Regions from separate parts of the Mesorhizobium sp. WSM4884 genome, predicted to be linked through region 4. Evidence: predicted binding sites of a transcription regulator. Region 4 holds the regulator's gene; each other region holds the start of a gene.
What was found. Region 4 encodes PhoB, which activates phosphate uptake and scavenging genes when phosphate is short. Its sites were predicted from a motif close to TGTCATNNANCTGTCAT; they were not measured.
Positions count from the first base shown of each region.

Region 1: the regulator PhoB is predicted to act here: its motif matches at 4,602-4,618, upstream of P9236_RS01075 (esterase-like activity of phytase family protein).
Region 2: the regulator PhoB is predicted to act here: its motif matches at 1,666-1,682, upstream of phnC (phosphonate ABC transporter ATP-binding protein).
Region 3: the regulator PhoB is predicted to act here: its motif matches at 2,172-2,188, upstream of P9236_RS19815 (ceramide glucosyltransferase).

Region 1 is NZ_JARTVO010000001.1:244,478-251,916, forward strand. Features, by position in the region: gene P9236_RS01060 (TMEM175 family protein) at 1-51, opposite strand, end outside; gene P9236_RS01065 (MFS transporter) at 194-1,402, shown strand; gene P9236_RS01070 (MATE family efflux transporter) at 1,426-2,898, opposite strand; gene P9236_RS01075 (esterase-like activity of phytase family protein) at 3,020-4,501, opposite strand; gene P9236_RS01080 (LacI family DNA-binding transcriptional regulator) at 4,774-5,799, opposite strand; gene P9236_RS01085 (Gfo/Idh/MocA family oxidoreductase) at 5,994-7,025, shown strand; gene P9236_RS01090 (sugar phosphate isomerase/epimerase) at 7,025-7,439, shown strand, end outside.
Region 2 is NZ_JARTVO010000003.1:274,629-282,067, forward strand. Features, by position in the region: gene phnD (phosphonate ABC transporter substrate-binding protein) at 1-586, opposite strand, end outside; gene phnC (phosphonate ABC transporter ATP-binding protein) at 727-1,584, opposite strand; gene P9236_RS06585 (DUF1868 domain-containing protein) at 1,768-2,478, opposite strand; gene P9236_RS06590 (DapH/DapD/GlmU-related protein) at 2,588-3,205, opposite strand; gene phnL (phosphonate C-P lyase system protein PhnL) at 3,202-3,906, opposite strand; gene phnK (phosphonate C-P lyase system protein PhnK) at 4,070-4,846, opposite strand; partial or broken gene P9236_RS06605 (alpha-D-ribose 1-methylphosphonate 5-phosphate C-P-lyase PhnJ) at 4,984-5,823, opposite strand; gene P9236_RS06610 (carbon-phosphorus lyase complex subunit PhnI) at 5,820-6,932, opposite strand; gene phnH (phosphonate C-P lyase system protein PhnH) at 6,934-7,439, opposite strand, start outside.
Region 3 is NZ_JARTVO010000012.1:145,023-152,461, forward strand. Features, by position in the region: gene argF (ornithine carbamoyltransferase) at 1-294, shown strand, start outside; gene P9236_RS19805 (Hsp33 family molecular chaperone) at 418-1,449, shown strand; gene apaG (Co2+/Mg2+ efflux protein ApaG) at 1,675-2,067, opposite strand; gene P9236_RS19815 (ceramide glucosyltransferase) at 2,287-3,432, shown strand; gene P9236_RS19820 (O-succinylhomoserine sulfhydrylase) at 3,476-4,663, opposite strand; SAM riboswitch at 4,720-4,797, opposite strand; gene P9236_RS19825 (2'-deoxycytidine 5'-triphosphate deaminase) at 4,942-6,036, shown strand; gene P9236_RS19830 (hypothetical protein) at 6,073-6,396, opposite strand; gene araD1 (AraD1 family protein) at 6,561-7,439, opposite strand, start outside.
Region 4 is NZ_JARTVO010000013.1:142,763-150,201, reverse strand. Features, by position in the region: gene P9236_RS20695 (sugar ABC transporter permease) at 1-551, opposite strand, end outside; gene xylF (D-xylose ABC transporter substrate-binding protein) at 799-1,839, opposite strand; gene P9236_RS20685 (ROK family transcriptional regulator) at 2,199-3,434, shown strand; gene phoB (phosphate regulon transcriptional regulator PhoB) at 3,749-4,438, opposite strand; gene phoU (phosphate signaling complex protein PhoU) at 4,458-5,165, opposite strand; gene pstB (phosphate ABC transporter ATP-binding protein PstB) at 5,183-5,986, opposite strand; gene pstA (phosphate ABC transporter permease PstA) at 5,983-6,834, opposite strand; gene pstC (phosphate ABC transporter permease subunit PstC) at 6,838-7,439, opposite strand, start outside.

The sequences.
Region 1 (7,439 bases), on a different contig from region 4:
GATGATGGCGACGACGCCATCGGTGAATGCCTCGACCCGTCCCTTGCCCATGGTTCCTCCTTCGTCGGTTGACAGACGTTACGCAAGGATTTCGCGCAAGGCCATACTGCCAGAATTGTCAGGAGGGCGTTCGGAATGCGGGACGGCCGCCACTACATGAGCGTAGGGACTTGCAAACTGGCCGGAGGTTCCGATGACCAGCTACGCCCAGACAATCACGCGCGACAATGAACTCAGCGGCGGCGGCGCGATGGCAGCCGTCGCCGCCATGATTGCAGCACTCTTTGCCGGAAGCACGGCTTTGACGCCGCTCTATGTGATCTACAAACAGGCCTTCGGATTCTCGCAGATCACCCTGACATTGGTCTATGCCGTGTATGTGGTCGGGAATCTGGCGGCGCTGCTGTTTTTCGGCCGATTGTCGGATGTCATCGGCCGCCGCCCGGCGGCGATGGCGGCAATGGGCGTCGCCGTGATCAGTGCGCTGTTTTTCCTCTTTGCCGAAAACCTGGCTTGGCTCGATATCGCCCGTATCCTCAGCGGGCTCGGCATCGGGATCGGCGCGGGAACCGGAACTGCCTGGCTCGCCGAACTGATCGAAGGCGAGGACAAGTCGCGCGCCGCCATCATTGCCACCAGCACCAACTTCGTCGGCCTCGGGGCCGGTGCGTTGGCGTCGGGGCTGCTCGCCGAATACGCGCCCTGGCCGCTCAGGCTGACGTTCGCAGTCTATCTCGCCTTGCTTCTGCTGGTGACCTTCATGCTCTGGCGCACGCGAGAAACCGTGCCGCAAACCAGGCGGCTCGTCGAAATTTCGATGCGGCCGCGGCTTTCGGTTCCCGCCGGCATTCGCGCGCAATTCGTGGCGCCGGCGGTCACCGGCTTCGGTGCCATGGCGCTGGTCGGCTTCTATGCGGCGCTGGCGCCGAGCATTCTGGCGCAGCAGCTTCACGTGACCAACCACGCCGAGGCCGGCGGGCTGTTCTTCGAACTGTCGATCGTGGCGGCCGCGACGATCCTGGCGACGGCACGACTGTCGAGCCGCTTCACGATGCTTGCCGCGCTCGTGTCGATGATCCCGACCGTGGCGCTGATCGTCGCGGCGCAGGTCTTCGCCTCCACGGCAATCATGGTCATCGGCACGGCGCTGTGCGGCGTTGCCGCCGCCTTCGGCTATCGTGGCGGCCTGCAAGTGGTGAACCATATTGCGCCGGCCGACCGCCGCGCCGAGGTGGTTTCGGCCTTCTTCGTCTGCTGCTTCTGCGGCAATGCGCTGCCGGTCATCGGCATCGGCGTTCTGTCGAGCCTGACCAGTGCTACCATCGCAAGCGTGGCCTTTGCCGGCATGATCACGATCTTCTCGCTGGTGGCGCTGGGGTTCGGCCTGCGCTACGCGAGGTGATTTCCAGCAGCGCAGCGATGCCTTCAACCGTTCGTCGTCTCGGGTGAGAGGCGCGCTCGCTGGCGCGGCATGCCGAGGCCGGTGTCCGGAGGCTCGCCCGCGGCCGGCCGGCCCTCGATCATATGCATGACGCGCCAACGGCCAAAACGATAATAGGCGGCGGCCAGCACGAGCGAAGTTATCGAGCCAACCGGGAAACTCCACCAAAGCGCCTCCTGGCCGATCACGCTCCTGAAGGAATAGGCGAAGCCGGTGCGAACGATCAGCACCGAGATGACCAGGACGATGAGCGGCGGCATGACGGCGCCGGTAGCGCGCACCGTGGCGAACAACACGATGGTGATGCCGAACAGGATGAAGGACCAGGACGCCACCTTGTTGATGTGGGCGGCGATGTCGATCGCCGTGCTGTCGCCGGTCAGGAACAGGCTGAGCACCGCGCGATCGAAAACGAACAGCAGCGCCACCAGCGCGCCGGTGAGCACGAGGTTGAACCCGACGCCCGAAGCGGCGACCCTACCGATGCGATCCCAGCGCCCGGCGCCGACATTCTGCGCCGCCATCGAGGAGACTGCGGCGCCGATGGCCAGAGCCGGCATCTGGATATAGGTCCAGAGCTGCGCCGCGATGCCGTAGGCGGCCGCGACCCGCGAGCCGTAGGAATTGACGATCCCCATCACGGTCAGCGCCGCGGCCGAGATGACGATCATCTGCAGGCCCATCGGCACGCCCTTGAAGACGACGATGCGCAAAAGCGCCGGGTCCGGTTTGAGCAGGGCGAGGTCGCTGCCCGCCAGCCGCAGCGGATTCTTGCGCGCATAGAGCACGATCAGGATGGCGACCACGCTCACCGTCTGGCCGATCAGCGTCGAGGTGGCTGAACCGGCAATGCCGAGCTCGGGGAAGGGGCCGATGCCGCGGATCAGCAGCGGGTTCAGGACGACGTCCAGCACGACCGCCAGCGCCATGAAGACAAACGGCGTGCGCGAATCGCCAGCGCCGCGCAGCACGGTCATGACAAAGGACAACAGGTTCATCATCGGCACGGCGACGAAGATGATGCGCAGATAGGCGCGCGCCAGCGGCAAGGCGTCCGCCGGCGTGCCGAGCCCGGTGAGGATGGCGTCGACCCAAATCCAGCCGCAGACCGCGAATACCATCGAGACGAGGAAGAAGAAGGTCGCGCTGGTGCCGACGATACGCCGTGCCTCGGCCAAGTCGCGGGCGCCGACGGACTGCGCGACCAGGATGGTCGCCGCCATGCCGATGCCGAACACCGTGCCGAGGATCAGGAACAGCACCAGATTGGCGTTCGAGGTCGCGGTCAGCGCCGCCTCGCCGAGGAAGCGCCCGACCCAGACGGCGTTGATCGAGCCGTTGAGCGACTGCAGCACGTTGGAGCCGAGCACCGGCAAGGCAAACAAAAGCAGCGTACGCGGAATCGGGCCGCTGGTCAGGTCGCCGGTCCGCCGGCGAGCGGGCTTGTCGTCATCCATGTTGTTGTCCATGGTGGGGCGGGCACCGAAAATGAATCAGGCCCGCGATGCTATCGCAGGCCTGATGGTGATGCATCCCTTGCGGGCTGGATGCCTCGTGGCACCCGACCCGATGGCAGCGCTAGTTCTGAACGAGGCTGTTTCCGGCGAGCCCTGGAAGCGTAACCTGATAGACGAGGAACGTGGTGTCGACATCGGCGCCATCCTCGGCCTTGTAGGGAGCGCCGACCTGGAAGCCGTCCTGGGTCAGGAAGTCGTTGTCGTTGGCGACGAACAGGAAATAGTCGTCGGGCAGCTTCGGATCGAGCACGCTCACCAGCGACATCGCTTCCCACTTCTCCGAGAGGTTGTTCTTGTCGTTCGGCGCGCCGTTGTGCAGGCCGAAGCGGCCGAGCTCGCTCTTGTCGTTGATATCGATGAAGGTGGTGAGCTTGGCCGGCGTCACCGATGGGTCGAGCACGCCCTTCGGCGCGACCGGCTTGTCGGCGGCGTCGAACGGACCATTGGCGATATCGGTCGCGCCCGTCAGGTCGAAAATGTTGATCTTGCGGTAGACAGACTCGGCGTCCTTCAGGCCCTGGCCATTGCCGCTGTCGCGAGCCAGCATTAGGAAGCTCTTGTCGGACAACGCCACGATCTCGCTCTGCGCGGCCACCTTGGTCTTGCCTTTGGCGTCCTTGAACACCGGCAGCGGCACGACATATTCGTGCGCCAGCTTGAGGTGGGCGAGGTCGGAGGCGTCATAGACCAGCGCCCTTGTGTTCTGGCGCGTCGAACCGGAATCGCCGCCATCCTGGCGCGGCGCCGACTGCAGCACCGCGATCAGGAACTTGCCGTCCGGCGTCATCGACATGCCTTCGAGTCCCTGGTTGTTCTGGCGGCCGGTCTCGGGATCCTTCGGATCGGGCTCGGCGGCGCCCGGGCCGGGATTGTCCGACGCGAAGTTCGGCTTGCCATGGCGCATCGGCACCAGAGCCGCCGGCGGCTGGGTGGCCGACATCAGATGACCGTCGGCCGAGAAGCGGTAGATGTTGGGGCCATATTCGTCCGAGATGAACATGGTGCCGTCGGGCAGGCGCACGATCGCCTCGTCGTCGAGCGCCAGCTTGCCGTTGTCGGCCTGCGGCAGGATCGGCATGTCGCCGGCGGCCCGACGCACGCCGTTGAGCGGGTCGAGGCCCGTGGCATCGGCACCCTTGTCGTCAGTCAGAAGCATGGTGTCGGTGAGCGTCGCCTTGACGCCCGACTGTTCCTGGCCCGCGGAGGACGCGGCGCCCGGAGCGGTCGGCGCCAGCTCGATCGAAATGGTGTTGAGGCGCGGCCGGTAGTCGGTGGTGCCGACGACGTTGTAGCCGCGGTCCGGCAGCAGCCAGAGCGAGCCCTTGTAGCCGGCGCTGTCACGCGTCCAGGACTTGGTGTCGATCGACATGCCGGAGCCCGAGCCGAAGGTCTCGCCGAACTTGTCCTTCTGGCTGGCCGGAATGCGGCCGATGCCGACAAGCCCCTTGTTGACGTAGGCGACGCCGTCGGCAAGCGCCGGGGTCAGGGTGGTGAACAAGGCAAGTGCCGCGCCGAGCGCGACGGTTCGGTTGAGGTGCTTCATGAAATATCCCCTTCTTGACGAGCGGAGCGGCGATGGCTGAAAGAGCGCGGCATCGGCGATACGGCGAGCCGTCTTCCGTTGAGCGGTCTAGGACTTGAACGTGATGGTTGCGTGACAGTTTCCTTCTCCCCTTGTGGGAGAAGGTGTCGCCGAAGGCGACGGATGAGGGGTGCTCCAGATGGCACCAGCGTCTCACTCCGCTAGAACACCCCTCATCCGTCTCGGCGCTACGCGCCGATCCACCTTCTCCCACAAGGGGAAAGCGCTTCTGCTCAATCACTCTCTCGCGCGATCAGCTCCAGCGGCCAGACCTCGCGGATGGTTCGCGGTCCCTCCGGGCCGGCGAAGGCAGGGAGCGAGGCGAGCAGCATCTCGGCCAGTCGCCGGCCCATGGGCTCCAGCGACGGACGGAAGGCGGTCAACGCCGGCGAGAAGTAGCGGCAAAGCGGCGTGTCGACGATGACGATCACCGCTATGTCGTGGCCGGGCCTGATGCCCATCTCGGCCAGTGCCTTGCAGCCGCCGAGCGCCATGGCGTCATTGTTGAAGATGATGGCTGTCGGCCGGTCCTTGGAGAGCATCACGCGCGGCGTCACCTTGTAGCCGCCGGACTCGTTGATGAAGCCGTCGGCGATCAGGCCGGGGTCGACTTCGATGCCGTGCCTCTTCAGCGCCTTGCGGTAGCCGTCGAGGAACAGGTAGCCGAAGTTGAGATCAAGCGAAGGGCGGATGGCAGCAATACGGCGGTGGCCGCGCGCGACCAGCCGGTCGACGGCTTCATCACCCGCCCTCTCGAAATCGATATCGAGCGAAGGATAGGTGTCGCCGCCGGATTGACTTCGGCCAAGCGTGGCGAAGGGAAACCCGGCCTTGCTGAGGTAGTCGATCCGATCGTCTTCCCGCCGTGTATTGGCCAACACGACCGCGTCGGCCCGGCGCGTCTCAACCACGCGGCGCAGCCTCTCCTGCTGATATTGGCCGGGCTCACCCATGACGACCATCAGATCTAGGTCATACTCGGCGAGCCGTGCCTGCAGACCGGTCAGGAACGGGATGAAGAACGGCTCGCCATATTGCTGGTCGCCGGGATGCGGCTGCAGCATGAAGGCAATCGAGCGGGTGGCGCCCTGGCGCAGGCTGCGGCCGGACTGGTTGGGCGAATAGTTCAGCTTCCTGGCCGCCTCCAGCACGCGCTGGCGGGTCTCGGCATTGACGTCGGCGCGGCCGTTCAAGGCGCGCGACACGGTGCCGATCGAAATGTTCAGGTGACGCGCGAGATCGTGAATGCTGGACGCCAAGGCAGGTTCTCCCCCTTCTTCGCTAGCACCGGCCGGCGCTCAGGCCAAGCAGCCGATGACGATTTTCGCGAGTGGGTGATTGACATTCTACGCCATCGGGTGTGTTGTCGTAAACGTTTACGGGAAAACGTTTACGGTCACGCCGTGGATACCGTGACGGTCGGCCTGGAGGGGCCGAACGGGAGGAGCACTGGATGATGAAGGTCGTCCTGGTCGGGTGCGGAGCCATGAGCAAGCACTGGCTCGATGCCGCAAGACAGATCGACGGGCTTGCCGTCGTCGGTCTCGTCGATCTCGATGCCGAGCGGGCGAAGGCGAGGGCGCGCGAATACGGGCTTGCCGCAGCCGTTATCGGCACCAGCGTTGACGCCGTTCTCGACCAGACGAAGCCCGACGCCGTTTTCGACGTGGTGGTTCCCGCGGCCCGGCGCGAAGTGGCCTTCTCCGCGTTCGCCCATCATTGCAATCTGCTCACCGAAAAGCCGCTCGCCGACAGTCCGCAAAATGCCCGCGCCATCATCGACGCTGCCCGTCGCGCCGGACGCGTTCACGCCGTCGTCCAGAACCGCCGCTATGTCGCCAATGTCCGGCGGATCCGGCGGTTTCTGGACTCCGGCGCCATCGGCAAGCCGACCAGCATCCATGCCGACTTCTTCGTCGCGCCGCATTTCGGCGGCTTTCGCGAGGAGATGGCCCATGTGCTGCTGCTGGACATGGCGATCCACACCTTCGACGCCGCCCGCTACATGGTCGCCGGCGAGCCGGCCAGCGTCTATTGCCAGGAATGGGAGCCGGCCAATTCCTGGTATCGGCAGGGATCATCCGCCAGCGCCGTCTTCGACTTTGGCAGCGGCAAGGTCTTCACCTATGCCGGCTCGTGGTGCGCCGACGGCTTCCGCACCAGCTGGGAGGGCAGCTGGCGCGTCGTCGCCGAGCGCGGCAGCCTGTTGTGGGACGGCCATGAGGGGCTGAAGGCGGAGGTGGTTGCGTCCGGCCGCGACGGTATCATCGATAAGACGCTGCCGATCGAGGTGCCGGCGCTCGACCCCGCCGATCAGGTGGGCGGCCATCTCGGTATCATCCGGGATTTCATGCGCGCGATCGAGACCGGCACCGAACCGGAGACGCGCGGCACCGACAACATCAAGAGCCTGGCCATGGTCTTCGGCGCGATCGAAAGCGCCGAGACCGGCCGCCGCGTGGCGATGGCACAGGAAACGCAGTGATGCCAAACCCGCTTCTCGACATCAGGATCGGCACCATGGTGCGGGCCAATCTCGACGACCCGGCCGCATATATCAGACAAATCCTGCCGCTTGGCTTCGAAAGCATTCAGCCCTTTTTCTGGCAGACGCTGGGCGGCAAGGATCTGCCGCGGCTGGCCGGCGCGATCCGCGAGGCGATCGGCGATGCCGACGTGACCGTGTCCTCGATCGGCGTGTTCGGCAATCCGCTGGAAAGCGGCGAGGTCGATCGCGGCGTGCTCGCGGCCTGGGAGACGGTGATCGACAACGCACATCTGTTCGGCGCTTCGGTGGTCAGCGGTTTCACCGGCCGCATCCGCGGCAAGCCGCTGACCGATAGCCTGCCGCGCTTCCGCGAGGTGTGGGGGGCGTTGGCGAAGCGCGCCGCCGACAAGG
Region 2 (7,439 bases), on a different contig from region 4:
CCACCGCCACGTCGACCTTGCCGTCGCGGACGGCAAGCACGTTGTTCTCATGACCGCCGTTGAACTGGGTCGAGGCGAAGTAGCTCTCGTTGGAAGCGCCGGTGTCCTTCGGAATCTGGGTCAGCGGGATCAGGTAGCCCGAGGTCGAATCCGGGTCGGCATAGCCGAGCTTCTTTCCCTTGGCCGACTTGATATCGGTGATGCCGGAAGTCTTCAGTGCCAGGCCGATTGAATAGTAACCGGTCGAGCCGTCGGTCTGCTTGGTGGTGAGGATCGGGGTGACGGCGTTCGGGTCCTTGAGGTAGACGCTGGCGTAGCCGGACGCGCCGAGCTCGGCGAAGTCGAGCGTGCCGCCGAGCAGGCCCTGGATGACGCCGTCATAGTCGGCGGCCGGGAACAGCGACACCTTCTCGAAGCCGAATTCGGCCTTCAGGTGGTCGGCAAGGCACTGGTAGTTGCGCAGACGATCGGTCTCGTTCTCGCCGCCGAGGATGCCGACGCGGAACTCCTTGATGTCAGCGGCGTGGGCGGCGCTTGCCGCCATGGCCAGCAACGATACGGCGCCAAAAACCATTTTCCTGAACATTGATCTCTCTCCTGTTTTGCCGGCTTCGCGCCGGCAGCGTTCGAATTTTTGAGTTCAGCCTTTGACGCGGGCGGGCGATCCGGGTTGCTCTTGCCGAAATCCACGATTTGCCCGGAGCGGCTACGATCCGGGCGATGGACTCAGTAGCCGGGGAAGGCCGGTTCGAGCGGTCCGGCGGATGCGGTGATCTTCGGCTTGATGTTGACGCTGGTCGACGTGATGGCCTCGGTGATCTCGACCCCGTTGGCGTCGGCGCCATAGACGGTGCGCACGGCATCGCGATCGAGATCCTCGGGCGCGCCGTCGAATACGACTTTGCCGGCGGCCATGCCGATGATGCGGTTGCAGTAGGCGCGGGCGGTGTCCAGCGTGTGCAGGTTGGTGACGACGGTGATGCCTTCGCGCAAATTGATGTCGCGCAGCGAGTCCATCACCACCTTGGCGTTGAGCGGGTCGAGCGAGGCGATCGGCTCGTCGGCCAGAAGCACCTTCGGCTGCTGCATCATGGCGCGCGCGATCGCCACGCGCTGCTGCTGGCCGCCGGACAGAGTGCCGGCCGGCTGCAACGCGGTGCGGGCGATATCGAGGCGCTCGAGCGCGGCCACCGCCTCGGCGCATTCGGTGCGCGAGAACATCCCAAGCAGGTTGGAAAGCGTAGAGCGGTGGTTGAGGCGGCCGAGCAGCACGTTGGTCAGCACGTCCAGGCGCGGCACGAGGTTGAACTGCTGGAAGATCATGGCGCAGTCGCGCTGCCAGCGGCGCAGCGGCGACCCCTGCAGGCTGGAAACCTCGGCGCCGTCAAAAAAAATCGATCCCTGGCTAGGATCGATGAGACGGTTGATCATGCGCAGAAGCGTCGACTTGCCGGCGCCGGAACGGCCAATGATGCCGACCATCTGGCCCTGCGGGATCGAGACGTTGATGTCGCTGACAGCGGTGTTCTTGCCAAATCGTCGGGTTACGCCGCGGATTTCCAGCGTGGCCGATGATGCTGACATGGCAAAACTCCGGTACGTCGCGGTTTCGAAGGTCCGTTAACCTTCGCTAGCGCAGCCCCATGAAGCTGGGGTGTCGGATTGATGTCAGTTTTGTTACGACTCACAGGCCAGATCATGTTGTCGGTTTGATGCATGTCGTTGTCCCAAAACCGCTTTGCACCTTTGGGCGACCTGCATCGACCGTCAGCCAAGGACGAGCAATTCCTCGAAATGCTTCATGTCCTTGAAGCTGCAGAAGGCAGGCGGGCGCAATTCGATCACCGGAGCCTCGCGATCGAGGAACGCCAGGCACTCGTCGAACAGGTCCTGCCAGGCGGACACTCGTTCGTCGGCAAGCCGGCGGATCTGATAGGCGAATGTGATGTGGAAGACATAAGTTTCGTGGTCCGGATGGCGGTAGCCGAACGGGATCGAGAGCGCGTCGCGCCATGCCTTGAGGACAGCGTGGTCCTCTTCCGTGGCACCGGCGACGGTCAGGCCGTTTGGCGTGACGCCGATGGTCTTGATCCTGAATGCACCGTTGCCCTCGAAGCCCTGCAGCCGCTCAAGGTAGAGGCGGGTCATCTCGTCGATGCTGGCATCGAGCGGCATGTCGGCCGGCCAGAAGGGAAGGCGGCGCCGGTACTCGATGATGCCTTGGAACAAGGTCATGTGCAGGCTGGAGATCGGCGTGAAGGCGAGGCGGTCGGCGTCGGGCATGGCGCGGATGCGCTCGCGCACCTCGATGATCGCGGCTTCCGATGGCGAGCCCGTGACAAGGTGGCTGACGACCGTGTTGCCAGGCTCAAGGAGGAAGTTGCCCGATGTGTCGTAGCGCGTGCCGAGATGCACCGGCGGCGTCGGGTTGGTGCCTTCGAAGAAGGAGGCGAGCGAGGGTTTTACTTTGTCGAGCATGACGATCTCCGTGGGGAAATCGCCTCCTGTCCGAGTCGTGTGTCAAGGATGTGAATGGTGAATGGTGAGGAAGGCTTCCCAGCCATTCACTATTGACCATTCACCATCGTCAGCCGCCATACTTCTCCAGGAAAGCCTCGGCCGAGAGCTCGCGGAAATCGTCGAGTGCCGAGCGCAGCCGGGCATGGTCCCAATCCCACCAGGCGAGCGCCTGGTAGCGTTCGGCGGTGCGGCGGTCGAAGCGCTCGCGGATCGGTTTTGCCGGCACGCCGGCCACGATGGTGTAAGGCGCGACATCCTTCGACACCACCGCGCCCGCGCCGACCGCCGCGCCGTCGCCGACGGTTACGCCCGGCAGGATGGTCGAGCCGTGACCGAGCCAGGTGTCGTGGCCGATGGTGACCCGTTTGGCGCGGCGCTGGGCAAAGAACTCGCTCTCATGCTCGGCATCGTCCCAGTAGTCCGAGGCGCGATAGGTGAAGTGGTGCAGCGTCGGCCGCGAGATCGGGTGGTTGGTGGCGTTGATGCGCACAGCGGCCGCGATGTTGGAGAACTTTCGAATGGTCGCGCACCAGACGGCGCAATCCTGCATCATGTAGGAATAGTCGCCGAGCTCGCTTTCCGAGACGCGGCTGCGCTCGGCGATCTCGGTCCAACGGCCGAGCTTCGAGTTCTCGACCTCAGCCGTCTCGTGAACCAGCGGCGCCTCCGAAAGCTTCTTCGTCATGCGGCGATCTTTCCGGCGGCGAAGGCGGTGACATCGATGACGCGGTCGGCAACCGCGTCGCGCACGTCCTGGTCATGGAAGATGCCGAGCAGAGCAACGCCAGCCCCCTTCTTGGCGGCGATGAGTTCGACCACGACGTCGCGGTTCCTGGCGTCGAGCGAAGCGGTCGGCTCGTCGAGCAGCAGGATCGGATGCTCGGTGATGAAGCCGCGCGCGATGTTGACGCGCTGCTGCTCGCCGCCGGAGAATGTCGCCGGCGGCAGCGCCCAGAGCTTTTCCGGCAAATTGAGTTGCGCAAGCAAGGTGCGTGCTTTCTCCCGCGCCGCCTCTCTGTCCTCGCCGCGCTCGACCAGGGGCTCGGCGACGACGTCGAGCGCCGAAACACGCGGCACGGTGCGCAGGAACTGGCTGACATAACCGATGGTGTGACGGCGCACGGAGAGCACGGTGCGCGGGCTGGCGGAGGCGAGGTCGATCAGCCCACCATGCTGGACGATGATCTGGCCAGCGTCGACGGCGTAATTGCCGTAGAGCATTTTGAGGATCGAGCTTTTCCCCGCGCCGGACGGGCCGCCGAGCACCGCGCATTCGCCGGCGCGGATCGAGAAGGAGACGCCAGCCACCACCGGCAGCGTGACGCCGTCGCGCAGATGCATGGTGAAGCTTTTGGCGACATCGGAAACGACGAGAGGCGTGGGCATCAGAAAGTGCTCCTGTCGCTGTTTGCGTGGTGGCTGAAGTACCCCCACCCGGACCTTCCCACAAGGGGGAGGTAGGGCGCCGGCGTTCCACCCTTCCTCTTGTGGGAAAGGTCGCTGCGAAGCGGCGGGGTGGGGGTCGGTGCCAAGGAAATGCGTTCCATCATCACACCTGTAAAATCGAAGACACGAGCAGCTGCGTATACGGCGCGCGCGGGTCGTCGAGCACGCGGTCGGTGAGGCCGCTTTCGACGACACGGCCGTCCTTCATCACCATCATGCGCTGCGACAGAAGCCGCGCCACGGCGAGGTCGTGCGTGACGACGATGGCCGCGAGGCCGAGATCGGTGACAAGCCCTCGCAACAGGTCGAGCAGGCGCGCCTGCACCGAAACGTCGAGCCCGCCCGTCGGCTCGTCCATGAACACCAGCCGCGGTCCGGTCACCAGGTTGCGGGCGATCTGCAGGCGCTGGCGCATGCCGCCGGAAAAGGCGCGCGGTTCGTCGTCGATGCGGTCTTCGTCGATCTCGACGCGCGACAGCCAGTCGACGGCGGTGGCGCGGATCTTGCCGTAATGGCGGTCGCCGACCGCCATCAGCCGCTCGCCGACATTGGCGCCGGCCGAAACCGTCATGCGCAGGCCGTCGGCCGGGTTCTGATGGACAAAACCCCAGTCGGTGCGCATCAGGAAGCGGCGCTCGGCCTCGCTCATGCGGTAGAGCTCGCGCCACTGACCGTCGCGCATGCGGTAGCTCGCCGTGCCGGAAGAGGGCAGCAGACGCGTGGATAGGCAGTTGAGCAGCGTCGTCTTGCCGGAGCCGGACTCGCCGACCACCGCCAGCACCTCGCCCGGCCACAGATCGAAAGTGACGTTCTCGCAGCCGACGCGTGAGCCGTAGAATTTGGAGAGCGCCGAGACGCGCAGCAGAGGTTCGTCGCTCATTGGGCCTCCTTACCCTCCCCCTTGTGGGGAGGGTCGGCGCGCAGCGCCGGGGTGGGGGTTGAGGAAGAAGAAAATTGATCATGATCCCCACCCGCGCCTTCGGCGCGACCTCCCCACAAGGGGGAGGTAGGATCGCTGCGCCGCTTCTCGCAGTGATCGGTGTCCGAGCAGACGAACATGTGGCCGCCATGGTCATCGAGGATGACCTCGTCGAGATAGACGTTCTCGGCGCCGCAGAGCGCGCAGGGCTGGTCGAAGGTCTGCACCTCGAAAGGATGGTCCTCGAAATCAAGGCTGACGACGTCGGTGAAAGGCGGCACCGCATAGATGCGCTTCTCGCGGCCGGCGCCGAAGAGCTGCAAGGCCGGCGAACGATGCATCTTCGGATTGTCGAATTTCGGCGTCGGCGACGGGTCCATCACATAGCGGCCCTCGACCTTGACCGGATAGGCGTAAGTGGTGGCGATGCGGCCGTGCCTGGCGATGTCCTCATAGAGCTTTACATGCATGAGACCATATTCCTCCAGCGCATGCATCTTGCGCGTCTCGGTCTCGCGCGGCTCGAGGAAGCGCAGCGGCTCGGGGATCGGCACCTGGAAGACCAGCACCTGGCCCGCGTTGAGCGGCTGCTCCGGGATACGGTGGCGGGTCTGGATGATCGTCGCCTTGGCGGTCTCTGTGGTGACCGCGACCTTGGCGACCTTTTTGAAGAAGGCGCGGATCGAAACGGCGTTGGTGGTGTCGTCGGCGCCCTGGTCGATGACCTTGAGCACATCGTCCGGGCCGATGATCGATGCGGTGACCTGCACGCCGCCGGTGCCCCAGCCATAGGGCATCGGCATCTCGCGCGAGGCGAAGGGCACCTGGTAGCCGGGAATGGCAATGCCCTTGAGGATCGCGCGGCGGATCATCCGCTTGGTCTGCTCGTCGAGATAGGCGAAGTTGTAGGTGGCGATGTCTGTCGGTTGCACGTTCATTCCGCGGCCTCCCTTTTCTCTTCACCGTTGCCCCCATTTTCCCGCGCCTCGTATTCGGCGCGCATGCGGCGGACCAGGTCGAGCTCGGCCTGGAAGTCGACATAGTGCGGCAGCTTGAGGTGCTCGACGAAGCCGGTGGCCTGGACATTGTCGGAATGCGAGATGACGAACTCCTCGTCCTGCGCGGCGGCCACGACGTCCTCGCCAAGTTCGGTCGCGCGCAGCGCCCGGTCGCACAGTGCCATCGCCATCGCCTTGCGCTCGCTCTGCCCGAAGACCAGTCCGTAGCCGCGGGTGAATTGCGGCGGCGCCTTGGCCGAGCCCTTGAACTGGTTGACCATCTGGCACTCGGTGACGCGGATCGAGCCCAGCGGTACGGCGAAGGGCAGCTCGGGCACGTCGAGCTCCAGCTCGACCTCGCCGATGCGCACCTCGCCGACAAAGGGGTGATTGCGCGCATAGCCGCGCTGCGTCGAGTAGCCGAGCGCCAGCAGGAAACCCTCATCGCCGCGCGACAGCGCCTGCAGGCGGATGTCGCGCGCCATCGGGAATTGCAGCGGCTCGCGGGTGATGTCGCCGGGGATGTGGTCTAGCGGCATGTCGCCATCCGCCTCGATCAGGCCCTCATGGGCTAGGATCGCGGAGACGCGCGGCATGGCTTCCGCTTCGGCCGAGCGCTGCGCGGGCGTCTCGACTTCCGCGCCGGCGGCAAGCTCCGGATCGAGCAGGCGGTGGGTATAGTCGAAGGTCGGACCGAGCACCTGGCCGCCGGGCAGGTCCTTGTACGTGGCCGACACGCGCCGCTCGATCTGCATGGCGCCGGTGTCGACCGGGTTGGCGTAGCCGAAGCGCGGCAGCGTGGTGCGGTAGGCGCGCACCAGGAAGATCGCCTCGATCATGTCGCCCCGCGCCTGGACGAGGGCCAAAGCCGCGAGCTCGCGGTCGTAGAGCGAGCCTTCGCTCATCACCCGGTCGACGCCGAGCGCAAGCTGCTCGACGATCTGATCGAGGCGCAGGGCCGGCACCGAGCGGTCGCCGCGGCGGCGATCGGCAAGCAGGCGGTGGGCGTTGGCGATTGCGGCTTCGCCGCCTTTCACCGCGACATACATGTCATGCCTCCATCGTCTGGATGCGGGTGGTGCGCGGCAGGCAAGCGAGGTGGCCGGGCGCCGCCAGGATGATGTCGACGCCGCGCGGGAAACGCTGGTTGTTCTGCTTCCACTGCTCGACGAAATGGCGCGGCATGCCCGTCGGCGCGATTATCGCCGTCTTCTCGATGCCGGGGCCTTCGAGCAGTAGCGACGGACCGGAAGCGAGATCGTCGACCAACAGGATCAATGTCGTCGAGCGGTCGGGATATTCCTGCGTGCCCTGCGAGAAACCGTCGAGCGCCGCCATCTGCGCCGGATTGGCTACCAAAGCGAAATGCGCGTCGGCAGGCGTGTTGGCCAAGGGCGCGCCGGTGTGGAAACCGAGCCAGGCCTTCACAGACGCTTCGGCCTGCAGTCGCGGATCGATCCAGATCGGCGTGTCGTTGTCGCACAGCGACAACGCGACGGCGCCGGCAGTTTTAGACAGCGGCGCTGGTGGTTGGGCGAGCGCCGGCAGCGCCTGGA
Region 3 (7,439 bases), on a different contig from region 4:
CACTCGGCCGAGGAGGCAGTCGACCAGGCGGATTGCGTCGTCACCGACAGCTGGGTGTCGATGGGCCAGGAGCATCGCGCCCGCGGCCACAACGTCTTCCTGCCTTACCAGGTCAACGCCGCGCTGATGGCCAAGGCGAAGTCCGACGCGCTCTTCATGCATTGCCTGCCGGCGCACCGCGGCGAGGAGGTCACCGACGACGTGATCGACGGGCCGCATTCGGTGGTGTTCGACGAGGCTGAAAACCGGCTGCACGCCCAGAAAGCTGTGCTGGCCTGGTGCCTGGGCGCTTGAGAAGGCCCGACTTGAACCGGCTTGTCTTGAAACGGACCAACTTGATCTGGCGATGTGTGATGCCTATTTGCGGGCCATCACGCAAATCGAACGCGCTTCGACCCATGCCGCCTGCAAAGCGGGATGGACGCGCCCCGGAGCTTTGTCATGTTGGAAACCCGTCCTTTGGCTGATCATCAACCCAAACTCGGTGAATTCGGCTTCGCCGGCGACGATCATGTCGTGCCTTACGAAGTGGCGCCCCTCGACGTGCGCGGTCGCACCGTGCAGCTCGGGCCGATGCTCGACGCCATTCTCAGCCGTCACGACTATCCCGAACCGGTCGCGCGGCTGCTGGCGGAAGCCTGCGTGCTCACCGTGCTGCTCGGCACGTCGCTGAAGTTCGAGGGCAAGTTCATCCTGCAGACCCGCACCGACGGGCCGGTCGACATGCTGGTGGCCGATTTCACCACGCCGCATGCGCTGCGCGCCTATGCGCGCTTCGACGCCGACCGGCTGCAGGCGCTGGTGGCCTCGGGCGAGACTTCGCAAGAGAAGCTGCTCGGCACCGGTGTTCTGGCGCTGACCATCGATCAGGGCGCCCACACGCAGCGTTATCAGGGCATCGTCCAACTCGACGGCACGTCGCTGGAGAACGCCGCGCGCACCTACTTCCGCCAGTCCGAGCAGATCCCGACCGATCTGAGGATGTCGGTTGCCAAGCTGGTGACGCCGGGTCCGGGCGGCGCCCGCGAGCAATGGCGCGCGGGCGGCATCCTGGCGCAGTTCCTGCCGCAGGCGCCGGAGCGCATGCGCGTGCCCGATATTTCGGGTGGCGACGGCGATCCGCGAGACGTGGCGTACGACCCGGCCGACAATTCATGGCGGGAATTGCTGGCGCTGCTCGGCACCATCGAGCAGACGGAGCTGATCGACCCCTCGGTGGGTACCGAGCGGCTGCTCTACCGGCTGTTCCACGAGCACGGCGTGCGCGTCTTCCGCAGCGTTCCCGTCGCCGACCAGTGCTCCTGCTCGCGTGAGAAGATTCGCGGCATCCTCGAAGGCTTTTCGGCCGAGGAGATCGAGGACAGCACCGAGGACGGCGGCATCCATGTCGCCTGCGAGTTCTGCTCGACGCAGTACGACTTCGATCCGGCGGATTTCGCGGCCGAGTGAAATGCCCTTCCTTCTCCCCGTTTACGGGGAGAAGGTGCCCAAGGGGCGGATGAGGGGCAGCGCCAACGTCGGCGATGTCGGAACCCCTCGCTCCGTCCGAAAGAATCTCGTAACCTTAGCGCCGCCCTCATTGCCCTGCCCGTCCTCCGCAGCAGCTGCGGAGGGTGGACCGGGCATTTCTCCCCCGGGGAGAAAATCCTCCCGCGCCGGATTTCGCCAACTGTCCTAGTTCACCGTCCGCCTCGTTCCCGGCATGTCGAGCGAGAAGGCGGGGATGGCGACATCGAACGTCTCGCCGCGTCCGTTGCGCATCGTGTAATGGCCGACCATGATGCCGGACGGCGTCGAGAGCGGGCATCCCGACGTGTACTGGTAGCTGTCGCCCGGGTTGAGTTCCGGCTGGTCGCCGACGACGCCGGCGCCACGCACCTCCTCGACGCGGCCGCGTCCGTCGGTGATGTGCCAATAGCGCGACAGAAGCTGCACGAACTCGTCCGACCGGTTGTCGATCGTCACCTGATAGCCCCACACATAGCGGTCCTCCGACGGATCGGAACGATCCTCCAGATAGAACGGCCTGACCTGCACTTCGATGTTGCGCGTCACGGCGCGATACATGGGCCACTCCGGTTTGCCGGCTAGGGAACATTTACCGCGCTTCGCGGTTGTTACACGAAGCGCCGTCCATCCTGCCAGATTCTAGCGCAGTTGCCGAAAAACAATGTCATTTAAGTGACACATGACAATGTTGGTGTGCAGAAACTATGCGGGCGACTCGGGCGCTCTGTCGACTGATGAAACGGCCGCGGGCGGCCCTTCCGGAGTGACCAGAACTCGATGGAACTGACCTTTGCAGCCGCCTTTGCTTCGTCAGCCATTCTTCTTTCCAATTTTGCCAGCATCCTGCTCGCCTCGTCGCGATTGAAGCCCAGGCGCTTCATTCCTCCGTTCGCCGGCAAGCAGCCGGCGGTCTCCATCATCGTGCCGTCGCGCGGCGTCGAGCCATTCGCCGAGGAGACGCTCAAGCGCGCCTTCTCGCTCGACTGGCCGCGTTATGAGCTGATCTTCTGCGTCACCCAACCGGAAGACCCGGTGGTCAAGTTGATCAATGCCGCGATCGCGCGCTTCCCGAACGTGCCGGCGCGGCTCTTGATCGGCGAGGACAGGATCAGCGCCAATCCCAAGCTCAACAACTGCGTCAAGGGCTGGCAGGCGGCCCGGCACGACTGGGTGATTCTTGCCGATTCCAACGTGCTGATGCCCAAGGACTATGTCCAGCATCTGATGGCGGCCTGGCGACGGGATACCGGCCTCGTCTGCTCGACGCCGGTCGGCTCGCGGCCGGACGGCTTCTGGGCCGAGGTCGAATGCGCCTTCCTCAACACGCTGCAGGCGCGCTGGCAATATGCCGGCGAGGCGGTCGGCCTTGGCTTCGCTCAGGGCAAGAGCATGTTGTGGAACAAGTCGATGCTCGACGCAAACGGCGGCATCCAGGCGCTGGCCGCCGAGGCCGCCGAAGATGCGGCGGCCACCAAGCTGGTCAACAGCCTAGGCCTCCGGGTCAATCTCGTGGCCTCGCCCTTCGAACAGCCGCTCGGCCAGCGCACGCTCGCCGAAGTCTGGTCGCGCCAGGCGCGCTGGGCGCGGCTGCGCCGCGTCACCTTCCCGCTGTTCTTCGCGCCTGAGATACTCACCGGTATCGCGCTGCCGCTGATATTCGCGCTGATTGCGGCAAAAAGCGCCGGCGTCAGCCTCCCGACGACAGCGCTTTGCGTGCTGGCGGTAGCCTATGTGCCGGAATGCCTGCTTGCCTGGTCCAAGGGCTGGTACCTGTCGCCGCGCAGTGTGACCGCCATGATCGTCCGCGACGCGATGCTTCCCGCCATCTGGGCGCGCGGCTGGCTGGGCGGAGCCGTCGAATGGCGCGGCAACGCCATGACGATCCGCACCGGGGAGATGACCGAACTCGAAGAGACTGCCTGAGCCGGTTGCGGCTCAGGCAATCTCTTTGCGGCCACCGTGGCCGTTACCGCGCTGCCTTCAGCGCCTGTTCGACGTCGTTGAGCAGATCGTCGGTGTCCTCCAGACCGACGGAGAGCCGGAGCGTACCAGGCCCGATGCCGAGTTCGGCGCGTGCCTCGTCGCTCAGGTTCTTGTGCGTCGTCGTGGCCGGATGGGTGATCAGGCTTTTGGCGTCACCGAGATTGTTGGAGATCAGCACGATGTCGAGCGCGTTCTGGAGGGCGAAGGCTGCCTGCTTGCCGCCCTTGACGTCGAGGCAGATCAGCGTCGAGCCGCCCGACATCTGCTTCCTCACGATATCCGCCTGCGGATGGTCGGCCCGCCCCGGATAGATGACGCGGGCGATCTCCGGCCGGCCGGCCAGGAAGTCCGCGATCTTGCCGGCGCTTTCCGTCTGCTGGCGCACGCGCAGCGGCAGCGTCTCCAGGCCTTTCAACAGCGTCCAGGCGTTGAAGGGCGACAGGCTCGGGCCGGTGTGCCGGAAATAGTCGTGCAGGTTCTCGTCGATCCATTTCTTGTCCGACAGGATGACGCCGCCGAGGCAGCGGCCCTGTCCGTCGATATGCTTGGTCGCCGAATAGACCACGACATGGGCGCCGAGCTGCAACGGCTTCTGCTGCAGCGGCGTGGCGAATACGTTGTCGACGATCAGCCTCGCGCCGATCGAATTGGCTAAGGCGGCGACGGCGGCGATGTCGACCACTTCCAGCGTCGGGTTGGTCGGGCTTTCCAGGAAGAACAGCTTGGTGTTTGGCCTGACCGCATTTTCCCAGTTGGCGATGTCGGTGCCGTCGACCAGCGTCGCCTCGATGCCGTAGCGCGGCGCCAGCGTCTCGACCACCCAGCGGCAGGAGCCGAACAGTGCCCGCGCCGCAACGATGTGGTCGCCGGCCTTGACGCTGCAGAGCAGGGCGGCGGACACGGCGGCCATGCCGGAAGCAGTGGCGCGGGCGTCTTCCGCGCCTTCCAGCGCGCACATGCGCTTCTCGAACATGTCGACGGTCGGGTTGGCGTAGCGCGAATAGATGAAGCCCGGCTCCTCGCCCTTGAAGCGGGCTTCCGCGGCTTGCGCCGTTTCGTAGACATAGCCTTGGGTGAGATACATCGCCTCCGCGGTCTCGCCGAAGCCGGAACGCAGCGTCCCGCCATGCACGAGTGCCGTCTGAGGCTTCCAGTTACGCGTCTTGGTCATCGCCTTACTTCCAAACACAAAAAAAACCGGCCGCGATGTCGCAACCGGTCCATATGGCCTCGCGGCCAGCGGTCCTTTAGCGACTTGTTTAACGTGGCTGCAAGCCGACCGGCCAAATCACCACGGGATAACGACCCTTTAGACCTGCGCCGCGCTTGCGTCAATTGCCGGCTTGATTAAGAGGTTTGTACCAGGCAGCTAGCGCAAGCCGTTTACGGTTTCGGCAGGAGCCTGCAAAAGAACCACGCGCTTGCCCGGCCTTCGATCGGAGCCAGACCTTGCGGCAGACAGGCATTCTTCCGGATCAGGACATCGCGGCGCTGTTCGAGGCGAATGCGCTGAAGTCGCCGCGCGCGCTCGACACCGACCAGATCCAGCCGGCCAGCCTCGATCTCAGGCTCGGCGACACGGCCTTTCGCGTGCGCGCCTCCTTCCTGCCCGGTCCCGACCATCTGGTGGCCGACAAGCTCGATCGGCTGAAACTGCACGAGATCAGCCTTGCCGAAGGTGCGGTGCTGGAGACGGGCTGCGTCTACATCGTGCCGCTGCTCGAGAGCCTGGCGCTGCCGGCGGAAGTGTCGGCTTCCGCCAACCCGAAGAGCTCGACCGGGCGGCTGGACATCTTCACGCGTGTCATGACCGACCGCGGCCACGAGTTCGACAAGATCGCCGCCGGCTACCATGGCCCGCTCTACCTCGAAGTCAGCCCACGCACCTTCCCGATCGTCGTGCGTGCCGGCTCGCGGCTGTCGCAGATACGCTTCCGCATCGGCAACGCGGTGCTGTCGGAGAAGGAATTGCGCGACGTCCACCGCGCCGAGATGCTGGTCGCTACCGAGCCGCCCAACATCTCTGGCGGCGGCATCGCGCTCTCCATCGATCTCGACGGCGACAAGGACGGCCTTGTCGGCTATCGCGGCAAGCACCACACCGGACTCGTCGACGTCGACAAGCGCGCCGCGCAGGACGTCGTCGACTTCTGGGAGCCGCTCTACAAGAGCGGCGCCGGCGAGCTGGTCCTCGACCCGGACGAGTTCTACATCCTGGTCTCTCGCGAAGCCGTGCACGTGCCGCCGCTCTATGCCGCCGAGATGACGCCCTTCGACCCGCTGGTCGGCGAGTTCCGCGTCCACTATGCCGGCTTCTTCGACCCGGGCTTCGGCCATTCCGCCGCCGGCGGCAGCGGCAGCCGCGCCGTGCTCGAAGTGCGCAGCCACGAGGTGCCGTTCATCCTCGACCACGGCCAGATCGTCGGCCGCCTGGTCTACGAGCATATGCTCAAGCGCCCGCGGGCGCTCTATGGCACTGATCTCGGCTCCAACTATCAGGCGCAAGGGCTCAAGCTCTCCAAGCATTTCCGCGCCGCGCGCTGAGGTCGAAATGGCGATCTAAGGTTGGCCGGGACCTCGTTAACCGCCAAACATGCGCTGCTTCGCGGTGCCAAGGCATGCGTTGAAGTAGCCGATAAACAGCAGTTCGCGCCCCGCCAATCGCTTCTTGCCCCAAGAAGCAGCCGGCTTTTCGGCGTCAAGCGAGGTCTTTGAGTCCTTCAAAGGAAACAGCAGCTTGTTCACGCAACTGAGCACATGCGCTCGGGCGGAGTCGATGCCGCAGGGTCTGGCGCGGTCATTCAGCTTGTCGCTGCGGAGCTCCGATGTCAGCAGGTCGGCTTTGCTCATCAGAAAAGCAGCTTGTTCGCCCGAATACCCTGCTGCCAAAAGTCGCTTTGCCATCGGCTCGCGAACTTCCCGATAGGATTTTGCGCTGCACTGCGTCGCGGCATGGGCCGCCGATGGCGAATGGGCGAGCGAAAGCGCAACGCCCACAGATACAATAAAGGACCGCAAGCAACTGATTGCCCGAACCCTCCGTCCGAAATTTGAGCTTCCTTGTTTGTTCACAGCGCCTTCACCGCCACCTTCACAGGCTTCTCGATCTCCAGCGGGTTGCGCAGCGGCAGGCCGAAATCCTGGGCCTCAATCTCGAACACGTCGCCGGCCTCAGTCCTGACGCCGTCGGCGAAGGAGAGCGTCGCGGTGCCGAACATGTGCACATGCACGTCGCCCGGCTGGCGGAAGGCCGAATATTTGAAGTGGTGATGCTCGAGATTGGCGATGGTGTGCGACATGTTCGCTTCGCCCGACAGGAACGGCTTTTCCCAAAGCACCTTGCCGTCGCGCCAGATGCGCGATGAGCCTCTGATGTCGGCGGGCAGGTCGCCGATCAGGATTTCCGGTCCGAACGAGGCGTTGCGCAGCTTGGAGTGGGCGAGGAAAAGGTAGTTCACCCGCTCGGTCACATGGTCGGAGAATTCGTTCGACAGCGTGAAGCCGACCCGGAACGGCGCGCCGTCGTCGCCGATGACATAGATGCCGGCGATCTCCGGCTCCTCGCCGGCGTCCTGCGCGAAGGCCGGCGACATCAGTGCCGCGCCGGGCGCCACCGCCATGGTGCCGTTGCCCTTGTAGAACCATTCCGGCTGAACGCCGATCTGGCCCTTTGGCGGCTTGCCGCCTTCCAGCCCCATGCGGAACATTTTCATGGAATCGGTGAGCTGCTCCTCGCCGTCGCTGAGCTTCTTGTGCATGGAATCGCGCGTCGCGGCGGAGCCGAGATGCGTCAGTCCCGTGCCAGTGAGGTGGAGATGCGCGGGGTCCGGATGGTTGATCGGCGATACCAGCCGCCCCTTCTTGTAGGCGGCGTCGAGGTCGACCGTCTCGCCATAGCCCTTGCGCTCGATCAGCGCCTCGAGACCGGTGCCGGTGCGCGCCGCCTC
Region 4 (7,439 bases):
GCGCCGCGCCACACCAGCAGCCCGCCCAGTGTCACGATGAAGGCCGGCACCTCGAGATAGGCGATGACGAAGCCCTGGAACGCCCCGATCAGCAGACCGAGCGCCAGGCCGATGGCCAGCGCCAGCACCCAGATCCACGGATTGCCGAGCTCGAGCCCAACCATCCGCACCAGGAAATGCACCTGGGCAAAGCCCATGACCATGCCGATCAGCCCCTCGGCCGAGCCGACGGAGAGGTCGATGTTGCGCATGACGATGACCAGCACCATGCCGGAGGCCATGATGGCCACGGCCGAGGTCTGCACCGACAGGTTCCACAGATTGCGCGGCGTAAGGAACGTGCGGCTGTCGAAATCGAGCGGATTGACGCCGAGCCGCAGGCTCGAAATGACGTGCAGGCCGATCCAGATGATCAGAAGCGCGCCGACCATGCCGAGCATACGGGTGTCGAGTTCGGTCGCCTTGAGGAAACGGCCGATCGCGCTGAGTTCGGAAGCACGTGCGCGATCCGCGGCCGGGTTGGCCGGCGTATCAGAGGTCGTATCGGTCATGATATCCTCCCACCGGCTGCCGTCTGGCGCGGATGCCGGACCACGATGCTAGAGCAATTCGAGCGAAAGTGTGTACCGCTTTCCGTTCGGAATTGCGTGGAAACGAACCGTTGGGAGCGGCTTGGCGATCTTACTGGACGCTGAACTGCTCCATTCGCTTTCCCGGCTCTATTCGAGCGAGAAGCTCTTTGGCAAACGCCGCGGCTTTCCGGCCGCGGCGTTTGCTTTGGACCGTCTTAGGCCCGGTTCAATTGCAGACTGCGACCGCGCCAGCCGCGACGCCGGCGCAGACTTCGTCCTTCTTGATCCAGCCCGCGTCGATGACGATGTTGAGATTGTCCTTGGTGATGGCAATCGGGGTCAGGAACAGCGACTTGACGGTGTTGCCGCCAGGCGTGGTGAAGTCCTTGGCGCCGGCGATGTCGCCCATCTTCTTGCCGTCGGCGAGCTGCGAGGCGATCTCGGCGGCGTTCTTGCCGAGCTCGCGCGCGTCTTTCCACACCGACACGGTCTGCGTGCCGAGCGCGATGCGGTTGAGCGCCGCGTGGTCGCCGTCCTGGCCCGAGACCGGAACGGTGCCGGCCAGACCCTGAGCCGTCAGCGCCGCGACGACGCCCCCGGCAGTGCCGTCATTGGCCGCCACGACCGCATCGACCTTGTTGTCGTTGGCGGTCAGAAACTGCTCCATGTTCTTCTGTGCGTTGGCAGGCAGCCAGCCGTCCGTATAGGCTTCGCCGACATTCTTGATCTTGCCGCTGTCGATGGCTTCCTTCAGCACTTCCATCGAGCCCGCGAACAGGAAATCCGCATTCGGATCGGCACCCGAGCCCTTGATGAAGACGTAGTTGCCTTCAGGCTTGGCCTTGAACACCTCGCGGGCCTGCATGCGGCCGACTTCCTTGTTGTCGAAGGTCAGGTAGAACACGTCCTTGTTCTCGATCAGGCGGTCGTAGCCGACCACCGGAATGCCTTCGTCGAGCGCCTTCTGCACCGCCGGGCCGATCGCCGAGGCATCCTGCGCCAGGATGATCAACGCGTTTGCGCCCTGCGAGATCAGGCTTTCGACGTCGGTCAGCTGCTTGCCCGGATTGGACTGCGCGTCGGCCGAAATGTATTTGTCGCCGGCGGCCTCGATGGCTTTCTTCATTGCCGCTTCGTCGGTCTTCCAGCGCTCTTCCTGAAAATTCGACCACGAAACGCCGATCACCTTGTCCTTCGCCTCTGCGACCGACGCCAGCGTCAACGACATGGCGACACCCGCCAGCATGGCGGTTGCGAATCTCTTCATGATTTCCTCCCTGCGCCATCGCGGCGCTACCCAGACTGGCCCGAAGGCCGGCACAGAGGCTTTTTTTCGAGCCTCGAAAAAATACTGATCCAACGCCGAAGCGCTGTCAACTGCGATTCTGATGGTTTTTGAGGTGCCGCGAACTTTTTTTCGAGGCCCGCAATAAATAATGACAGCCCCGTCCGCTTCTGCCACTATTCCAAAACAGTTGCACAGAAGCGCGGAAGCGTTGCCCCGTTGGAACTGAATGAAACAAAAAATCCAGAGCGGTTCGGTGGTGCATCCGCGACTGAACCGATCTGGCGCGTCGCCGACGGCCCATGCATTATCAAGAGGCCGCGCTGACCGGGAGGAGAAAAATGTCGGTCGGGATCCGCCATGACGACCTGCGCCGGCGCAACCGCGCCATGGTGCTCTCGGCCGTGCGCCGCGCCGGCCAGCCGTCGCGCACGGAGATCGCCGCGACCACGGGGCTTAGCCACTCGACCATTTCGGCAATTTCCTCGGACCTGATCCAGGAAGGCATCCTGGCCGAGAGCAAGCCGAGCGAGGCGGCATCGCTTAAGCGCGGCCGGCCGCAGGTCGGCCTCGCCCTCAATCCCGAGGCGGCCGCGGTGGTGACGGTGGTGCTGTCGCTGAATTTCCTTTCCGTCGCCGTCATCGACTATGCCGGGCAGGTCATCGCCGAGGAGCAACGGCGCCTCGATACGCTGACCATGCCGCGCGACGAGCTGATCGGCGAATGTGTGGCGATCGTCCGGCGCCGGCTGAAAGATCCCGACCTCGATGTCGGCAGCGTTGCCCGCATCGCCATGGGTATCCAAGGCATCACCGATTCCCATGCGCGGGCAATGCTGTGGTCGCCGATCACGCCTTTGACCGACATTCCTTTCGCCAACATCCTGGAAAAGGAATTCGGCATCCCGGCCACCATGGAAAACGACTGCAACATGATGGCGGTGGCGCTGCAATGGCGAGACCCCAACCGCTATCGCGACAACTTCATAGCCATCCTGCTCTCGCACGGCATCGGCATGGGCCTGGTGCTGAAGGGCGAGCTGTTCACCGGCACGCATTCTTCCGGAGGCGAGTTCGGCCATATGATCCATCGTCCGGGCGGCGCGCTCTGCCGTTGCGGACGCCGCGGCTGCGTCGAGGCCTATGCCGGCAACTACGCCATCTGGCGCAGCGCCATGAAGATGAGCGAGGACGCCGAGCCGGTCGATGTCGGCGACGCCGACATGCGGGCGCTTGCCGCCAAGGCGCGCGAGAAGGACGGCCCGGAGCGCGAGGCATACCGCCGGGCGGGCGAGGCGCTGGGCTTCGGCCTGGGCAGCTTGTTCGCGCTGATCGACCCGGCGCCGGTCGCCATGGTCGGCGTCAGCGCCGCCGCTTTCGACCTGATCGAGCCGTCGCTGCGCGAGGCCATCGCCCAAACCGCCGGTGGCCAGCACTCGGAATCGATCTCCTTCGACACCGAGCCGAACGAATTGCCGCTGATCCGCGAGGGCTGCGCCATGCGCGCGCTGACCTTCGTCGACCAGGAGATTTTCGCGCCGGGCGTGCAGACAAGAGCGGGCAAGCACGTCGCCTGAACAGCTTTGAAGTGATCGTGTCCTGCTAGACGTCGGAGATTTGCGAAGGTCCCGAAGCTTCGTCATACCAGGGCGAAGCAGGAGCGAAGCTCCGTCGCGAAGACCTTGGAATCCGTGCCGTTACCTCGGACGCAGGGCGCAGCGGAACGGAATTCTGCACCGTAGTGGCGCGTCGACGTCACGGAATGGATCCTCGGGTCTGCGCTGCGTCGCTTCGCTCCTTGCTCCGCCCGTGGATGACGAAGTCAGAAGCGTCTGAGCCAATCGCCGGCGCATACGATCGGATTCAACCTGTTACCGCCTCCACAGGAAGACTAATCCTCGCGGATCGCGTACCCCGCCCCGCGTATGGTGCGGATGACATCGGGCATGCGGCCGTTGTTGACGGCCTTGCGCAGGCGCCCGACATGCACGTCGACCGTGCGCTCGTCGATATAGATCGTCTCGCCCCAGACGTTGTCGAGCAACTGGCTGCGCGAGAACACCCGGCCGGGGTGCCGCATCATGAACTCGAGCAGCCGGAACTCGGTCGGGCCAAGCCTGATCTCGCTCTTCTTGCGGTAGACGCGGTGCGATTCACGGTCGAGCACGATGTCGCCGACCTTGAGCACGCTCGAAAGCACCTCCGGCTTGGCGCGGCGCAACAGCGCCTTGACCCTGGCCATGAATTCAGGCGTCGAGAACGGCTTGACCAGATAGTCGTCGGCGCCCGTCGAGAGGCCGCGCACCCTGTCGCTTTCCTCGCCGCGCGCCGTCAGCATGATGATCGGCAGCCGTTCGGTCTCGGGCCGCATCCTGAGGCGCCGGCAAAGCTCGATGCCGGAAACCGCCGGCACCATCCAGTCGAGCACCAGGAGATCGGGCACGTTCTCCTGCAGGCGGATTTCGGCTTCGTCGCCGCGGGTGACCACCTCGACCTGATAGCCTTCGGATTCGAGGTTGTAGCGGAGCAACACCCCCAGCGGCTCCTCGTCCTCCACCACCATGATACGTGGCGCGATCATTTAGCAGGTACCTTCGCTGTCAGGCCGCCGGCGCCGACATCGCCGTCTCGTCCTGCTTCGGACGGTTCGCGGGCAATTGGGTGCCGGTCAGCACATAATAGGCGTTCTCGGCGATGTTGGTGACGTGGTCGCCGATGCGCTCCAGATTCTTGGCGCAGAACAGGAGATGCGTGCAGGCCGTGATGTTGCGCGGATCCTCCATCATGTAGGTCAGAAGCTCGCGGAAGACGGAGGTGTATTTGACGTCGATGCGCTCGTCGTCGTTCCGGAGCTTGGCGAGCGCCGTGGCGTCGCCCGCCGTGTACTCCTCGATCACGCCCTGGACCTGGATCAGCACCAGCTGCGCCATCGAGTCGATGGAGTGCGACAGGTCGCGCGGCGCGGCGCTGACGCCGACGGAGCCGACGCGCTTGGCGATGTTCTTGGCGAGGTCGCCGATGCGCTCGAGGTCGCCGGCCATGCGGATGGCGCCGACCACACTGCGCAGGTCGTCGGCCATCGGCTGGCGCTTGGCGATCAACGTGATAGCGCGATCGTCGAGCTCGCGCTGCCGTGCGTCCATGATGGCGTCGTCGGAAACCACGCGCTGCGCCAGCGCGTTGTCGGAATTGAGCAGGGCCTTGGTCGACGCGCCGACCATCGAGCCGGCGAGATCGCCCATATCACGGATAAGCTGGCTGATCTGCCTCAGATCCTCGTCGAAGGAAGCGACCGTATGGGCCATGATTATGTCCTCGTATGAACTCAGCCGAAGCGGCCGGTGATATAGTCCTGCGTGCGCTTCTCGCGAGGCGAGGTGAAGATCTTCTCCGTCCGGTCGAACTCGACCAGCTCGCCGAGATACATGAACGCCGTCTGCCGCGACACGCGCGCCGCCTGCTGCATGTTGTGGGTGACGATCACGATCGTGTAGTCGGCCTGCAGCTCGTCGATCAGCTCTTCGATCTTGGCGGTCGACAGCGGGTCGAGCGCCGAGGCCGGCTCGTCGAGCAGGATGACCTCCGGCTTCACCGCCACGGTGCGGGCGATGCAAAGCCGCTGCTGCTGACCACCGGAAAGGCTCTGGCCGCTGGCGTTGAGCTTGTCCTTGACCTCGCTCCAGAGCGCCGCGCGCTTCAGCGCCGATTCGACGCGGTTGTCCATTTCGGCCTTGCTGATCTTCTCGTACAGCCTGACGCCGAAGGCAATGTTCTCGTAGATCGACATCGGGAACGGCGTCGGCTTCTGGAACACCATGCCGATCTTGGTCCTGAGCAGGTTGAGGTCCTGCGAGCGGTCGAGAATGTTCTTGCCGTCGAGCAGCACCTGGCCTTCCGCGCTCTGCTTCGGGTAAAGCTCGTAGATGCGGTTCAGCACGCGCAGCAGCGTCGACTTCCCGCAGCCCGACGGCCCGATGAAGGCGGTGACGCTGCGCTCGGGCAGCGACAGGTTGATGTCCTTCAGCGCCTTCGACTGGCCATAGTAGAAGTTGAGGTTCTTGACCTCGATCTTGGCCTTCTCGACGGCCGTGTCGGCTACGTTAAGGTCGGTGGACAACATAGGTTTCATCTGTCCTCTCTGCGTCCGGTAAGGCTGCGGGCGAAGATGCTCAGCCCGAGAACCGTCAGGGTGATTATGAGCGCGCCCGTCCAGGCCAGCTGCTGCCATTCCTCATAGGGACTTAGGGCGAACTGGAAGATGGTCACCGGAAGACTGGCCATCGGAGCGTTGAGATTGCTCGACCAGAACTGGTTGTTAAGCGCGGTGAAGAGCAGGGGCGCCGTCTCGCCGGAAATGCGGGCGATCGCCAGCAATATGCCGGTGACGATGCCGGAAAGCGCCGCGCGATAGGCGACCGAACGGATCACCACCCAGCGCGGCGCGCCGATGGCGGTGCCGGCTTCGCGCAAGGCGTTGGGCACCAGGTTGAGCATGTCCTCGGTGGTGCGCACCACGACGGGGATCACAAGGATGGACAGCGCGACCGCGCCGGCGATCGCCGAGAAATGGCCCATCGGCCGCACCATCAGCTCATAGACGAACAGGCCGACGATGATGGACGGCGCCGACAGCAGAATGTCGTTGATGAAACGCACCACCGTGGTGAGCCGCGAGAAGCGCCCGTACTCCGCCATATAGGTCCCGGCGAGCACACCGATCGGCGTGCCGACGACGATGCCGATGATGGTCATGATGATGCTGCCGTAGATGGCGTTGAGCAGGCCGCCGGCATCGCCGGGCGGTGGCGTCATCTCGGTAAAGACCACCAGCGAAACGCCGGACAGGCCTTTGTAGATCAGCGCACCGAGGATCAGCGCCAGCCAGGCAAGGCCGATGCCCGCGGCGATGACGCACAGCGCCATCATCACGCCGTTCTTGCGCTTGCGTCTCTGGTGAAGCGACATGGCTACCGACATCGGTCATGCTCCCGTGCGGCTATCGATGCGCAACAGCATGTAGCGCGCGATGGCGAGGATGATGAAGGTGATGATGAACAGGATCAGGCCGAGCGCCACCAGCGAGGACGTATAAAGCTCGCCGTCCGCCTCGGTGAATTCGTTGGCGATGGTCGCCGAGATCGTCGTGCCTGGCGCAAACAGCGAGGCGCTGATGCGATGCGCGTTGCCGATGACGAAGGTGACGGCCATCGTCTCGCCGAGTGCGCGGCCGAGGCCGAGCATGACGCCGCCCATGATGCCGACGCGCGTGTAGGGGATGACCACGCGCCGCGTCACTTCCCAGGTCGTGCAGCCGATGCCGTAAGCCGATTCCTTGAGCACCGCAGGCACCGTGTCGAACACGTCCTTGGTGATCGAGGTGATGAACGGCAGCACCATGATGGCAAGGATGAGCGACGACGTCAAAAGGCCGATGCCGTAGGGCGGGCCGGCAAACAGGCTGGAGAGCCCCGGTATGCCGTGAAAAATGTCGATGATGAAGGGCTGCACCGTCGTCTGCAGGAACGGCGCGAACACGAACAGGCCCCAGATGCCGTAGATGATCGAGGGAATGCCGGCGAGCA